3 regions of the Phenylobacterium sp. FG114 genome follow, and region 1 is predicted to be linked to each of the others. Evidence: predicted binding sites of a transcription regulator. Region 1 holds the regulator's gene; each other region holds the start of a gene.
What was found. The regulator LexA, encoded in region 1, represses DNA repair genes until DNA is damaged. The targets are predictions, from matches to a motif close to ATGTTCNCNANNTGTTCT.
Positions count from the first base shown of each region.

Region 2: the regulator LexA is predicted to act here: its motif matches at 3,535-3,552, upstream of ACODSY_RS03560 (ImuA family protein).
Region 3: the regulator LexA is predicted to act here: its motif matches at 1,461-1,478, upstream of ACODSY_RS09565 (putative DNA modification/repair radical SAM protein).

Region 1 is NZ_JBMDKU010000004.1:175,241-180,074, reverse strand. Features, by position in the region: gene ACODSY_RS08420 (anthranilate synthase component II) at 1-432, shown strand, start outside; gene trpD (anthranilate phosphoribosyltransferase) at 443-1,456, shown strand; gene trpC (indole-3-glycerol phosphate synthase TrpC) at 1,453-2,232, shown strand; gene lexA (transcriptional repressor LexA) at 2,389-3,078, shown strand; gene ACODSY_RS08400 (RNA polymerase sigma factor) at 3,347-3,925, shown strand; gene ACODSY_RS08395 (ankyrin repeat domain-containing protein) at 3,918-4,793, shown strand; gene ACODSY_RS08390 (ASCH domain-containing protein) at 4,806-4,834, opposite strand, start outside.
Region 2 is NZ_JBMDKU010000002.1:106,798-111,631, forward strand. Features, by position in the region: gene ACODSY_RS03545 (error-prone DNA polymerase) at 1-852, opposite strand, end outside; gene ACODSY_RS03550 (VOC family protein) at 849-1,253, opposite strand; gene ACODSY_RS03555 (Y-family DNA polymerase) at 1,277-2,812, opposite strand; gene ACODSY_RS03560 (ImuA family protein) at 2,727-3,518, opposite strand; gene ACODSY_RS03565 (TonB-dependent receptor domain-containing protein) at 3,639-4,834, opposite strand, start outside.
Region 3 is NZ_JBMDKU010000005.1:27,182-32,015, reverse strand. Features, by position in the region: gene ACODSY_RS09575 (ABC transporter ATP-binding protein) at 1-748, opposite strand, end outside; gene ACODSY_RS09570 (GntR family transcriptional regulator) at 753-1,115, opposite strand; gene ACODSY_RS09565 (putative DNA modification/repair radical SAM protein) at 1,491-2,714, shown strand; gene ACODSY_RS09560 (UdgX family uracil-DNA binding protein) at 2,714-4,150, shown strand; gene ACODSY_RS09555 (MFS transporter) at 4,170-4,834, opposite strand, start outside.

The sequences.
Region 1 (4,834 bases):
TGTACGCCAAATGAAGCCGGAATCTGCCTCGGTATCATCGGCCATGCGCCGGAATCCCTGCCAGTTCTCGGCGTCTGCCTCGGCCATCAGGCGATCGGACAGGCGTTCGGCGGCGAAGTCGTCCGCGCGCGCGCCCTCATGCATGGGAAGACCAGTCTTATCCATCACACCGATAGGGGTGTCTTCGCAGGACTGAAAAACCCGTTCACGGCGACGCGCTATCATAGCCTTTCCGTGGAAAAGGACGATCTGCCGCAGGTGCTGGAGGTCACGGCCCGGACCGAGGACGGCGAGATCATGGGAATTCAGCATCGGACGCGTCCGATCCACGGCGTGCAGTTCCACCCGGAATCCATCGCCACGGAATGCGGCCACGAACTGCTGGCCAACTTCATGGACCTGGCCGGCGTGAAGCGGCTGGCCCAGGTCTAAGCCCAGCCGCATGTCCGACGCCTTCAAGCCGCTTCTCTCGCGCCTCGCCGACGGCGGCACGCTGTCGGAGGACGACGCCGGCGAATTCTTCGCCGCCTGCCTGCGTGGCGAGCCCACGCCAGCCCAGGTGGGCGCCGCGCTCACCGCCATGCGCATGCGCGGCGAAACCCTGGGCGAGATCACCGCCTGCGCGCGCTCGATGCGCCGCGCCGCGATCCACCTCGAACCGCCCTACCCCACGATCGACGTCTGCGGCACCGGCGGCGACGGCCTGCACACGCTCAACATTTCGACCGCCGTGGGCTTCGTGGCCGCGGGCGGTGGGCTGAAGGTGGCCAAACACGGCAACCGCGCGCTGTCGTCCAAGTCTGGCGGCGCCGACGTGCTGTCGGAGCTGGGCGTGGCCATCGACCCCGGCGCGGAACGCCAGCTCAAGGCGCTGGACGAGGCCAACATCTGCTTCCTCTACGCCCCGGCCCACAACGGCGCGATGCGGCACGTCTCGCCGATCCGCCAGGAGCTGGGCTTCCGCACCATCTTCAACCTGCTCGGCCCGCTGACCAATCCGGCGGGCGCCAGGCGTCAGGTCGTGGGCGTCTTCGCCGAGCGCTGGGTGGCGCCGCTGGCCCAGGTGCTGGGCGCCCTGGGCTCGGAACGGGCCTGGGTGGTCCACGGCGGCGGCATGGACGAGATGTGCACCACGGGCGAGACCAGCGTCGCCGAGTTCCGCGAGGGGCAGGTGCGCCTGTTCACCGTCACCCCCGAGGCCGTCGGCCTGAAGCGCGCGGCGCTGGCCGATCTCACGGGGGGTACGCCCGCCCAGAACGCCGAGGCCTTGCGCAGCCTGCTCAAGGGCCAACCCGGCGCCTATCGCGACATCGTCCTCCTCAACGCCGCTGCGGCCTTCCTGGTGGGCGACCGGGTCGAGACCTTGCGCGAGGGCGTCGAATTGGCCGGCCAGGTCATCGACGACGGCCGCGCCCAGGCTGCGCTGGACAAGCTGGTCCAGATCACCAGCCCATGAGCGACATCCTCGACCGGATCGCCGCCTACAAGCGCGAGGACGTGGCCGTCCGGAAGGCCGCGCGCCCGGCTGTGGCCACCGACGCGGCCTCCCCGCCCCGAGGCTTCCGCGCCGCCCTGGAGCGCGCGCATGCGCCCGGCCGCCTGGCCCTGATCGCCGAGATCAAGAAGGCGTCCCCGTCGAAAGGCCTCATCCGGGCCGACTTCGATCCGCCGGCGCTCGCCCGCGCCTATGAGGCCGGTGGGGCGGCCTGCCTGTCGGTTCTAACCGATGCGCCTAGCTTCCAGGGCGCGGACAGCTTCCTGACCGCCGCCCGCGACGCCGTCTCGCTGCCCTGTATCCGCAAGGACTTCCTGGTCGACGCCTGGCAGGTGGCCGAGAGCCGGGCGCTGGGCGCCGACGCCATCCTGGTGATCCTGGCTATGGTCGACGACGCCCTCGCCGCGGACCTGATGTCCGAGGCCCACCGCCTGGGCATGGACGCCCTCGTCGAGGTGCACGACGAGGCCGAGATGGCCCGGGCCGGCGCGTTGGGCGCCGACCTGGTGGGCGTCAACAATCGCGACCTCCGAACCTTTACGGTCGACTTGGCGATTACTGAAAGGCTGGCTGCCAGCGCGCCCGTTGGCGCGCTGCTGGTGACCGAAAGCGGCCTCTTCAGCGCCGCCGACGCCGCCCGCCTTGAGCGCTCCGGCGCCAAGGCGATGCTCGTCGGCGAGAGCCTTATGCGCCAGGACGACGTGGCGGGCGCCACCCGAGCCCTCCTCGGCGCTTAACGATCCGACTCACCGAGTCGCCGCAACCGTAACCGCCATTCCCTATCGGATTGGATTTGTTCCGTTTTCCGCGCGGCAACCCTGTAACTTGACATTAATGCGGAACACCTGGAGAACATCCACAGACGTTTGTGATTTGTTCTTCGAGGCCCCGCAATGCTCACGCGCAAGCAACATGAACTTCTCATGTTCATTCACGAACGGATCAAGGAAACGGGCGTCTCGCCGTCGTTCGACGAAATGAAGGAAGCTCTGGACCTGGCGTCCAAGTCCGGCATCCACCGGCTGATCACGGCGCTGGAGGAGCGGGGATTCCTGCGCCGGCTGCCCCATCGGGCCCGCGCCCTCGAAGTGGTGAAGCTGCCGCAGCAGGCCACCGCGGCGGCGCCGCCCAAGGGCCGCGCTCCGTTCAAGCCCCAGTTCGTCGAGGCCGGGACGGCTGTCCCCGCCGCCGCCAACGACACCCGCGAGCTGCCGATCCTGGGCCGCATCGCCGCCGGTACGCCCATCGAGGCGATCCAGCAGGAGCGCGACCGGATCCCGGTGCCCGAGACCATCCTGGGCGCGGGGGAACACTTCGTCCTCGAGATCGCCGGCGACTCCATGATCAACGCCGGCATCCTGGACGGCGACTTCGTGGTCATCCGCCGCACCGACAGCGCGGTCTCCGGCGACATCGTCGTGGCCCTGGTCGATGGCGAAGAGGCCACCCTGAAGCGCCTGCGCAAGAAGGGCGCATCCATCGCCCTGGAGGCCGCCAACCCCTCCTACGAAACCCGCATCTTCGGCCCCGACCGCGTCTCGGTGCAGGGCAAGCTGGTCGGCCTCATCCGCCGCTACCACTAGGGAATGGCGCGCCGCCGCGACACGATCGCGGCGGGTGCTGCAGAAAGATCCGACGCGTCCAACCCCGTCCGCGGGGATGCTGCGTAGAGCGTCATGCAAGGCCCAGGAGGCGCGCATGACGACGAAGACGATGATGCTGGCGCTGCGGCGCCCAGCGTACGAGGGGCGCCGGCCCCTGCCATTTCCCGCCGGGGGCGGCTATGTGCCGAATCCGCCAGGCTTGCCTTAGCCTTCGCGCCCGACCGTGCAAACGCTAGGCTTGGCCTTGATGGAGACGGACGCCGGAGACGACGCTGCGCTGCTATGTCGGCACGCCGCCGGCGATCCGCTCGCGTTCGGCCAGCTCTACGACCGGCATGACCGAGCCTGCTTCCGCTTCATCCGCCGCCTGCTGGGCGCCGCGCATGGTGATGCGGCTGAGGACCTCCACCAGGAGACCTGGATCGCGATAGCGAGGAACGCCGGCGCTTTCGATCCCGGCAAGTCGAGCTTCCCCGCATGGCTCTTCACCATCGCGCGCCGCAAGGTGTGGGATCACTTTCGGCGCCAGAAGGTCGCCCTTCTCGCGGCGTTTCGGGAGGATGCGGCCATGAGCGTTTCCGACCCGGGCCAGACGCCCCTGGAGCAGGTCCAGTCGCGCGAACTGGCGCAGGAGATCGTCGCCGCCGTCGACGCGCTGCCGCCCGAACAGCGGGGAGCCTTCATCATGTTCGCCGACGCTGGCCTGTCGCTGGAGGAGATCGCCCAGATCACCGGCGTTGCCGTGGAGACCGCCAAGAGCCGGCTGCGTTACGCCCGCGCGAAACTGCGGCAATCCCTGGCGCGAGAGAGGGCAGCCAATGTCTGACCGCGACGCGCTGGACCCGATCGATAAGGCCTATGGCGAGGCCGAAGCCCTGCTGCACGACGAGGCCGCCCGCGCGGCGCGGCGGGCACGCGTACTGGCCGCGGTGGCCGAGGCGCCGGCAGAACCGCGCACCGCTCCGCCGACACGGCGCGCGTGGCGGTACGGCGGCGCGCTGGCGGCGGCCAGCGTCGCGGGCCTGAGCGTGCTGATCGCCACCCAGATCCGCCCGCCGGTGTCGACCGAGAATCCGGTCCGAGCCGCCCCCACGGTCGTGCGGCCTCCGACGATGCAGCCGCCCACGACGGCGACATCGCACCTCGCGGACATTCAGAAGGCGCCGGAGCGGGTGTCGCGCGCGCCGGAGCCGGCGGTCGACACCCTGCCGGGTCCCGCGGCCGGGAACGTCCCACCGCGGCCCAGCCCGCCACCGCCGCCGCCGCCGCCGCCGCCGAGTCTGGCCCCAGCGCCCCCGCCTCAGGCCCCGCCCGCGCCCCTGCCCAGGGAAGAAGGCCTGTCGGAGGTCGTCGTCACCGGCTCGCGGATCGCGCCGCCGGAGGCCCGCGTCGCGGCCGCCCGGACCGCGACTCCGGACCGGCTGGGCGCGAGGCTCCGCGCGGCCGCCGCACGCGGGCGGACCGCTGAACTCGCCGCGCTCCTCGAGCAGGGCGCACCCGTCGACGCGGCGGACGACGACGGCGACACGGCCTTGTTGAAGGCCGTGCGGAGCCGCCGTCCGGATGCGGTCGCGCTGCTGCGTCGCCATGGCGCCGATGCCGGCCTGCGGAACCACGCGGGCCAGTCCGCGCGGGATCTCGCGGCGTCGATTGGCGACCCCGAGCTCCAGCGTGCGCTCGACCCGGATCGATGAGCCCGCCCCGCTTCAGCCCGGCACGAAGACGAAGTCCACGA
Region 2 (4,834 bases), on a different contig from region 1:
GGCCAGGTCGCGCAGGTGCTGGATGGCCGTCTTGCCGGGCGGCACGGGTTCGTCGGGGTATTCGTAGTGCAGGTCGTCGAGGTCGAAGCCCACCCGCTCCGCGATCTCGACGCTGCGGTCCACGGCGCCCGGGAATTTCGCGAACAGGCGCGCCATCTCCTGCGTGGGCTTCAGGTGGCGTTCGGCGTTGGCCTCCAGGCGCAGGCCGGCCTCCTGGATCGTGCAGGTCTCGCGGATGCAGGTGAGCACGTCCTGCAACGGCCGCCGTTCGGGACCGTGGTAGAGGACGTCGTTGGTGGCCACCATCGGGATGGCCGACGCCTGGGCCAGGGCGTCCAGACGGGCCAGCCGGTGCAGGTCGCGCGCACTGTAGCGCCGGGCGGCGGCGAGCCAGACGTCGGGCAGTTCGCCCCGGATCCGCCGCAGGTCGCCCTCGAACACCTGGTCCAGTCGCTCGGGCGGAACGACGAGGACGAGCTGTCCTTCGGCGTGGCCCAGGAAGTCTTCCCAGTGCAGCTCGCACTCGCCTTTTTCGGACCGCCGCTGGCCGACCGTGAGCAGGCGCGTCAGCCGCCCGTACGCTTCCCGATCCGACGGATAGACCAGCAGGCTGGGCGTGCCGTCGGCGAAATCCAGGCGGCAGCCGGTCAGCGCGCGGATGTTCGAACCGGCTTCCCGCAGGTCCTGCATCTGCCGCCAGGCCCGCACCACCCCGGCCAGGCTGTTGCGGTCGCAGATTCCTATGGCTTCGATCCCGAGGGCATCCGCGCCGATCACCAGCTCCCGGGGATGCGACGCCCCGCGCAGGAACGAGAAGTTGGTGGTGGCCTGGAGCTCGGCGTAGCGGGTCACGTCAGATCCGTGAACGGATTGAAGGCGACCTCCCAGAGGTTGCCCTCGGGGTCGGCGAAATAGCCGGAGTAGCCGCCCCAGAAGACGTCCTGCGGAGGTTTCACGGGCGTGGCGCCGGCGGCGATCGCTTCGGCGAACGCGCGGTCGACCCCCGCCTTGGACGGTTCGTTGTGAGCCAGGGTCACGCCGCTGAAGCCGGAGCCCTCGGCGGGGACCGTCGCGTCCTTGGCCAGTTCGTCGCGGGGGAACAGCCCCAGCCAGGTTCCCTCCAGCCGGAACATCACCATGTCGTCGCCGGGCGTGTGGTTGTGCGTCGGAAAGCCGAGACCGTCCCGGTAGAAGGCGATCATCCGGTCGAGGTCGCGGACTCCGAAGGTGACGAGGCTGATCTTGGGCTTCATATGGGGCTCCTCAGGGAATGTCTTCACGCGAACAGGCCGTGGAGCCACCACTTCGGGCCCCCCTCGCCGCCATAGAGGCCGGCGCGGAACAGCCAGAAGCGGCCGCCCTCGGCGTCCTCCACCCGGTAGTAGTCGCGGACGTGGGTGACCGAGACGTCGCCGATGTCGCCCTTCCACCACTCCTCGCCGATCCGTTCGGGGCCTTCGGCGCGCTGCACGCGGTGGACGCGGCCGCGCCAGCGGAATTGGACCGGTGGGTCGTCGGGCAGCAGGGCCACCACCTGTTCCAGCGGCTCGGGCCGGCGGAACAGGCGCACGGGCCGGGGCGTCTCGCGGTCCCAGGGACGGGACGTGTTTTCCGGGGCGCCCAGGGCCGGCTCGCGGGTGACGGCCAGCTCAGGCACGTGGCTCTCGAACGGGGCGGCCCGCCAGACGGCGCCGGGACCCAGCCGGTTGGTCAGGCGGTCGACCAGAGGGGCCAGACCATCCTCCACAGCGGCCTCCAGCCCGGCCTCCAGCCTCACCTGACGGCCCGAGACCGGCTCCACCGCATAGGCGGCGATGGTCACGCTCTCGACTCCGAAGCCGGGGTCGACGGTCTCCAGCTTGGGCTGGAACAGGCGGGAGAGGCGGCGAGCGTCGCGCCCCGCCAGCGACAGGCCGACGGCGACGCTGGGCGCCTTGCCGTCCACCCGATGGAAGGCGACTTCGAAGCGCCGGGCGCCTTGACCCTCGGCCTCCAGTCGGGCGCAGAGCTTGGCGGCCACGTCGGCGGTCACGCGCGCCATGTCCTCGGGCGCGCTGATCGGTTCGAAGAAGGCCAGCCGCGCCACCCAGGGCGTGGCCGGGCGGCGGAACGCCAGGGCCTCGGCGGTGCGGCCCAGGGCCTGGTCCAGCCGGTCCAGGGTCGTCGCCCCGAACCGGCGGCCCAGCGGCGCGCGGGGAATGTCCATCAGCTGGTCCAGCCGGCGCAGGCCCAGCCGCTCGATCTGGGCGGCGGCTTCGGGGTCCAGGCGCAGGGCGGCCGGCGGCAGGGCCTTCATGAGTTCGGCCTGGCCGTTCGGCGGGGCGATGGTTCCGTCCCGGCCATGGTGGGCCAAGGCCCAGGCCGCGCCGGGCGTGTCGGCGATGGCCAGGCGGAAGGACAGGCCATTGGCCCTCAGCCGGTCCCCGAAATCGGCCATCAACTCGGCCTCGCCGCCCCACAGGTGGGCCACGCCCGAAATGTCGAGGAACAGGCCGTCGGGCCGGTCGGCCGCGACCGCCGGCGAAAATCGCACGCACCAGTCTACGAGTTCGGCCAGGGCCCGTGTGTCGGCCTCGGGCTCGGCCTCGGCCGTCATGAGGTCGGGGACCAGGGCCATGGCGTCGGTGGCCTTCTGTCCGACATGGAGGCCCAGCTTCGCCGCCTCGGCGCTGACCGCCGCCAGCCGCCGCACTTGGCGCACGGTTTCGATCAGGGCGAGGGGCGCCTCAGGCTGCTCGGCGTTCGCGGGGTTGCGCCGGCGCCAGTTCGCGATCGCCCAGGTCGGCGACCAGGCGCAGAGGATGCGCGACATCGCCTGCCTCCCAGGAATAGGCCGCTTGGGCCTCGAGGATCCATTCGCCGGCGCGTCCGCCCCGGCAGCGTTCCAGCGCCACGCGAAACCGCGGGGCGCCCAAGCCGAACTCGCCGGCCGGCGGCTCGGACGGTGCGCCCGACACCCGCCACCGGGTGGTCGAGATCGAGCCTGCCGCTTCGGCCTTGGCGGTCCCGCCGAACGGCCTGCGCTTCAGCACGAAGCCCGTGGCCCCGCGCTTTTCGCAGGCCAGCTGCAGCCGCCGCCCCGCGGTCAGGTCCACCGCCTCGACCTCGCCGAAGACGGCTGACACCCCCACGGTGGCCAGGGCGTCCTCCATCACCGCCAGCGCCTCGGCCTCGTCGCGCACGCAAACCTGGATCAGCCGCTCGGGCGGGAAGCCCAGCCCGGCCAGCCCCGGCGCCCACAGGTCGTCGCGGCGCAACACCCACACCGCCTCGCCCCGGCGGGCCAGCGGAGCCGCCATCAGGGCCGCGAAAGCCGCCGGCGCGGCCGAGGTCTCGACCTCCAGCCCTGTCCCAACGATCTCGTGCCAGCGTCCCAGGGGCAGGCCGCCGCCGGGCAACCGAGCGTCCATCCCGCCGTCGCCGAAGGGCAGGACCCCGGCGTCAGGCCGCGCGCCGCTTTCGATCGCGGCGATCTTCGCGGCCAGCGCGGCGATCCGCTTGGCGCGAAAATCGGACATGGCTTTGGGACTCCTTTTGTTCCATCTTTGTTCTGTAACTCTGGAACGGAGGAGTCAAGCCGATGCGGCCTCGAATTCGCTACCGGCTGGAGTGCGGGGACGGGAGCTCCCGCGCGCCGCCTACGGCGTCGGCCCGCCGCCGCCCTGACCGAAGTCGAAGCCCGGGTCTCGCTGGCGTCCGCCGCCGAAGGCGTAGGTGAAGCCCACGAACACGCCGCGCACCTTGGGCTCGAACCGCTGCACGTCCTTCAGCGCCGGCGTGTCGATCACCCGCTTGTCGCGGAAGGTGCTCAGCATGTCCTGCACCGTCACCACGCCCGAGAGCTGCTCGGTGAACTTGTGCCGGTAGCCCAGGTTCAGCATCCCCGTCGGCGACCCGTATCCCTGCGGCGTCAGACGCTTGGAATTCAGGAAGCCCGAGAGCTGGACGAAGTCCTTCTCGGTGGCCTGCCAGCTCAGGCTGGCGCGGCCCGAGGCGACATAGGCCGACCGCTTGCCCGCGCCGAACCCCAGGCCCGTGCCGTCGATCTCGCTATGGAGCAGGTTGCCGCTGACATTGTAGCTCACCTTCCAGGGCAGGCGGCCGTTGGCGACCAGCTCGAGGCCCGTGCTCCGGCTCTCGCCCAGGTTGGCCCGGGTGGTTAGGAAGACGCCGCCGCCGATGTCGCGAGTCACGTCGTTGACCGCGTCGCGCACCTCGCGGTGATAGAGGGTGGCCAGCCAGATGCGGCCGTTCTTGCGGTACTGGTAGCCCAGCTCGAAGCTGTCGGTCACCGCGGGCTTCAGGTCGGGATTGCCCTGCCGGAAGTTCTGCGGGTCCTGGTAAATGCGGAACGGGTTGTAATCCTGCGGCTGCGGCCGCTGGATCCGCTTGCTGTAGCTGGCGGTCAGCTTCTGGCTGTCGCTCAGTTCGTAGGCCAGGTGCAGCGACGGATAGAGGCTGGTGTCGTCGTTCTCGGCCCTGATCGCCTGGGTCACGTTGTTCAGGTCGATCTTCACCGCCTCGACCCGCAGGCCGGCCAGGGCGGTCAGCTTCCCGAACGGCCGCTCGTAGGTGCCGTAGACCGCATGCACCTGCTGGTCGAACTTGAAGAGATTGGTCAGCGACGGGGTGGGCGTCAGGTCGACGGTGCCGGTCCCGCGGAAGCCCCGGTTGTCGTAGTCGTTGTCATCGGCGTCGTAGGCGTAGCCCAGTTTCAGCTTCACCTCGCCGGTGAGCGGCCGCGTGTATTCCACCTTGCCCTGGGTTTCCCAGAACAGGGCGTCGTAGCGCAGTTGCTCGTAGACGTTCGCGCCGGCCGGAATGCGGTTCACGT
Region 3 (4,834 bases), on a different contig from region 1:
GCAGGCTGCGGCCGAACAGCTGCCGCTCGTGAATCGGGCCGAAGGTGCGCGCCTCGGCCAGCCCGTCCGGCGCCGCCAACAGTTCGACGTAGCGCTGTTCGAACGCCTCCATCGTCGAGTCCAGCACCACACGGCCGCGGTTCAGGAACACGACGTCGGTGAGGATGTGCTGCACCTCCTCCACCTGATGGGTGGTGACCAGGATCGTGCGGCTCCCGTCGAAATAGTCGTTCAGCAGGCTGTCGTAGAAGGCCTTGCGATACAGCAGGTCCAGGCCCAGCGTCGGCTCGTCCAGCACCAGTAGGCGCGCGTCGATCGCCATCACCAGGGCGAGATGCAGCTGGGTCACCATCCCCTTGGACAGCTCGCGAACCCGGCTCTTCTTCTGGATCTGCGTCTTGGCCAGGAAGCCCTCGGCCTTGGCCCGGTCGAAGCGCGGATGCACGCCCTCGACGTAGTCCAGCGCCTGCCAGACCCGCATCCAGCGGGGCAGCACCGCCACGTCGGCGATGAAGCAGACGTCGCGCATCAGTTCGTCGCGCGCGACCCAGGGATCGCGGCCCATGACCCGCAGTCCGCCCTCGTAGGGCGTAAGCCCCAGGATCGCCTGCAGCGCGGTGCTCTTGCCGGCGCCGTTGGGGCCGATCAGGCCAACGATGCGACCTTCCTCGACGGTGAGGTCCACGCCGTCCAGGGCGATGGTGGTCTTGTAGGCCTTGCGGAGGCCGCGGGCGTCTATGCAGGCCATCGGTTCAGCCCTCGCCCTTTGGCGGCTTGCCCAGCAGATCGCCAGTCAGGCCCAACCGCTGGATGGTGGCCAGCACCTCGGGCCACTGCTCGTCCAGGAACTTCTCGCGTTCGGCCGAAAGCAGCAGCGCGCGAGCTCCGGTGTTGACGAACATCCCCAGCCCGCGACGCTTCTCCACCAAGCCCTCGTCGGTGAGCTGTTGGTAGGCCTTCAGAACAGTCAGCGGGTTGACCCGGCTTTCCGCCGCGACGTTGCGCACCGAGGGCAGCGGGTCGCCCTCCTTGAGCAGGCCATCGAGGATCATCGCGACCACGCGATCGCGGATCTGGCGGTAGATCGGCTGACTGTCGTTCCACTCGGGGTCCATCGCCTCGTCCGAACCGCCTCCCCGTCCCGCGGAGGCGACCGTGACGGTGAGTCTTCATCATCCGCCATCTGATCTGGTGTTATATATGACTATAACACTTAGGGCGCAACTGCCTTGTATCGGCCGCGAAACTATACAGCGCTGACACGAACCCGCCCTACTGCGGCCAAGCCGTGGGGCGATGGTGTCCGGGCTTGAGGGACGCCGGTCCATCTCTCCCCCCGGACCGACCGCCCCGAAGCACTCCTGAACGCGGCTCCCCCGCCCGAACGCCCCCACGTTGGGGGAGCCGCAACCGGGTCCTTCCGAAAATCGCGCGAAAATTCCCGTACGGCCACGCTTGCGTGAACAAAGATAGAACAATACCTTTTCGAGGTGCCCACCCTCGATCTCAAGCGCAAGCTCGCAATCCTCTCCGACGCCGCAAAGTACGACGCGTCCTGCGCCTCGTCGGGATCGGTCAAGCGCGACTCTCGCGGCGGGAAGGGCGTCGGCTCCACCGACGGCGGGATGGGCATCTGCCACGCGTATGCGCCTGACGGTCGCTGCATCAGCCTCCTGAAGATCCTGCTGACCAACTTCTGCGTCTACGACTGCGCCTACTGCGTGAACCGCGTCAGCTCCAACACGCCCAGGGCCCGCTTCAGCGTGGACGAGGTCGTCGACCTGACGCTCGGCTTCTACAAGCGCAACTATATCGAGGGCCTGTTTCTCTCCTCCGGCATCATCCGCTCAGCGGACTACACCATGGAGGAGATCGTGCGGGTGGCCCGCACCCTGCGCGAGGTCCACGACTTCCGCGGCTACATCCATCTCAAGGTGATCCCCGAGGCGTCGCCGGCGCTGGTCAACGAGGCGGGCCTCTATGCCGACCGGGTGTCGATCAACATCGAGTTGCCAAAGGACGAGAGCCTCGCCGCCTTCGCGCCCGAGAAGGACGTGGTCGGCATCAAGAAGGCCATGGGCGCGGTTCGTGTCTCTGAGGACGCTTCGAAGGAAAAGGGACGCAAGGCCAAGCCGCCGAAGTTCGCGCCCGCCGGTCAGTCCACCCAGATGATCGTCGGCGCCGACGCCGCGACGGATGGCGCGATCCTGAAGCGGTCGGAGAGCCTCTACGGCGCGTACCGCCTGCGGCGGGTCTACTATTCCGCCTTCTCGCCGATCCCGGACTCGACCTCGCGGCTGCCGCTGCAACGCCCGCCGCTGATCCGCGAGCATCGCCTCTACCAGGCCGACTGGCTGATGAGGTTCTACGGCTTCCAGCGCGCCGAGATCATCGGCGAGACGGAGGACCTGGACCTGGCCATCGATCCCAAGCTGGCGTGGGCGCTCCGGAACCGCGGAGACTTCCCGGTGGACGTGAATACGGCCGACCGCGAGCGCCTGCTGCGTGTGCCAGGCCTGGGCGTCCGAGCGGTCGACCGCATCCTCGACGTCCGCCGGTTCAAGCGCCTTGAACTCGCCGATGTGAAGCGGCTGTCACGGGGTATCGAGAAGCTGAAGCCGTTCCTGATCTGCGCAGACTGGAGCCCCGGCGGCCTCACCGACCGCGCAGACCTGCGCCAGCGCGTCGAACCCGTACAACTGGGCCTCTTCTGATGCAGGTGGTCCGCCTGGCCCACGAGACCGACTTCGACGGTTGGCGGCGCGCGGCGCGCGGCCTGCGCAGCGGCAGGGTTCCACCCGAGGCGGCGCTTTGGACGGTGGACGGCGCGGCGACGCTCTTCGACGGCCTTCGGGCCCCCCTGCCGAGCCGCGACGCAAAGGCCACGTTCACGGCGCCGAAGGCGTTCGTGGATCTGGCCGCGCGGGTGATCCTGCACCGGTCGGACGAACGCTTCGCCTTGCTCTATCGCCTGCTCTGGCGGCTGCAAGACGAGCCGAACCTGATGCATATCAGCTCGGATCCGGAGGTCGGCCAGGCGAACCACTTCGCCAAGGAGGTCAACCGCGCGGCGCACAAGATGAAGGCTTTCGTCCGCTTCCGCCTGGCGTCGGACGAAAACGGCGAGGCCTATGTCGCCTGGTTCGAGCCGGCGCATCGCGTGGCCGAGGCGACGGCGCCGTTCTTCGCGCGCCGCTTCGCCAACATGCGCTTTTCGATCCTGACGCCGGACGCCTGCGTGCACTGGGACATGTCGGAGTTGACCTTCACGCCGGGCGCCGATCCCGCAGACGCGCCGTCGGAGGATGCTCTCGAGGAATACTGGCGCACCTATTACGCCTCCATCTTCAACCCGGCCCGACTGAAGGTGGGCGCCATGCAGAAGGAGATGCCCAAGCGCTATTGGCGGAACCTGCCCGAGGCCGCGCTCATTCCCGAACTCATCGCCCAAGCCCAAGGCCGTACCGACGCCATGGTCCGCCAGGCCCCTTCCGAACCCAACCGCCGCGTGGTCAAGGCGGCCGTGCGCAACAGCCGCGATGCGCCGTGGGACGGCCAGGCGCCGACCTCGCTCGAGGAGGTGGCGGCCGGGGTCGATCACTGCCGGCGCTGCGACCTCTGGCGCGACGCGACCCAGGGCGTGGCGGGCGAAGGACCCGGCAAGGCGAGGCTGCTGTTCGTAGGGGAGCAGCCAGGCGATCAGGAAGACCTGGCCGGAAAGCCGTTCGTCGGACCCGCCGGCCAGGTGTTCAACAAGGCGCTGGCCGAGGCCGGGGTGCCGCGGACCGAGACCTACGTCACTAACGCGGTGAAGCACTTCAAGCACGAGCTGCGTGGCAAGCGGCGCATCCACAAGACGCCCGAGACGGGCGAGGTCACTGCCTGCCGCTGGTGGCTGGACGCCGAGCGGCGGATCATCCGGCCTCGCGTGATCGTCTCGCTGGGCGCGACGGCGGGGTTGGCGGTGTTCGGCAAGCCCACCCCGATCGGCAAGTTCCGCGGCCAGGCGCTGCAGCTCCCTGACCAGGCCCAGGGCGTCGTGACCTACCACCCGTCCTACCTGCTCCGCGTCCCGGACGCCGAGGCAAAAGCGAAGGCCTACGCCATGTTTGTCGAGGACCTGAAGTTCGCCTGGCGCCTCGCCGCGTGAGGTTCGCGATCCAACAACTCTAAGCCCGACGTGGCCCGCGGACCAAACTTGTTGTGGCGTAGGCGAGGCCCAGCAGCATGAGCGCCGCACCGTAGGCCAGGAACGAGGCGCGGTACGAGCCGGCCTGGGCGATCAGGCCGAAGCCCAGGATCAGGACGCCGTTGGCGCACTGGGTGACGAAGCCCTTAACCGACGCGACGGTGGCGCGGGTCTCGACCTTCAGGGCGTGCTGGAAACGCGCGTCGGCGCTGACGTCGACCAGGCTGTAGAGGCCCATGTAGAGGAGCGGGAAGGCCACGGCCCATGGCTGGTGAATCGCCGCCGCCGTCACGATCGCGAGTCCCGCCAGGGTGGCGGCGCCGTACAGCCAGCGGGGGTCGGGCCGGCGCACGCGGTGCGACAGGATGCTGCCGGCGACCTCGGCGCAGGCGATGGCGGCGATGAACACGGCGATGGCGGGCTTGGGGAGGCCGATGTCGCGTCCGAAGAGCTGCCAGTAGTCGGCGGTGGCGTAGGCCACGGCCTGCACGCCGGCGATGAAGGCGATCAGCGCCGGCACGCCGGGCAGGGTGAGCGCCTGGCGGGCGCCGCGGGCTAGGTGGCCGAAGTAGCTCCAGTCGACGGCGTGGGCGATGCGCGGCGCCGAGGGGAGGCTGAGCGCGGCGAGCGCGGCGGTCACGCCCG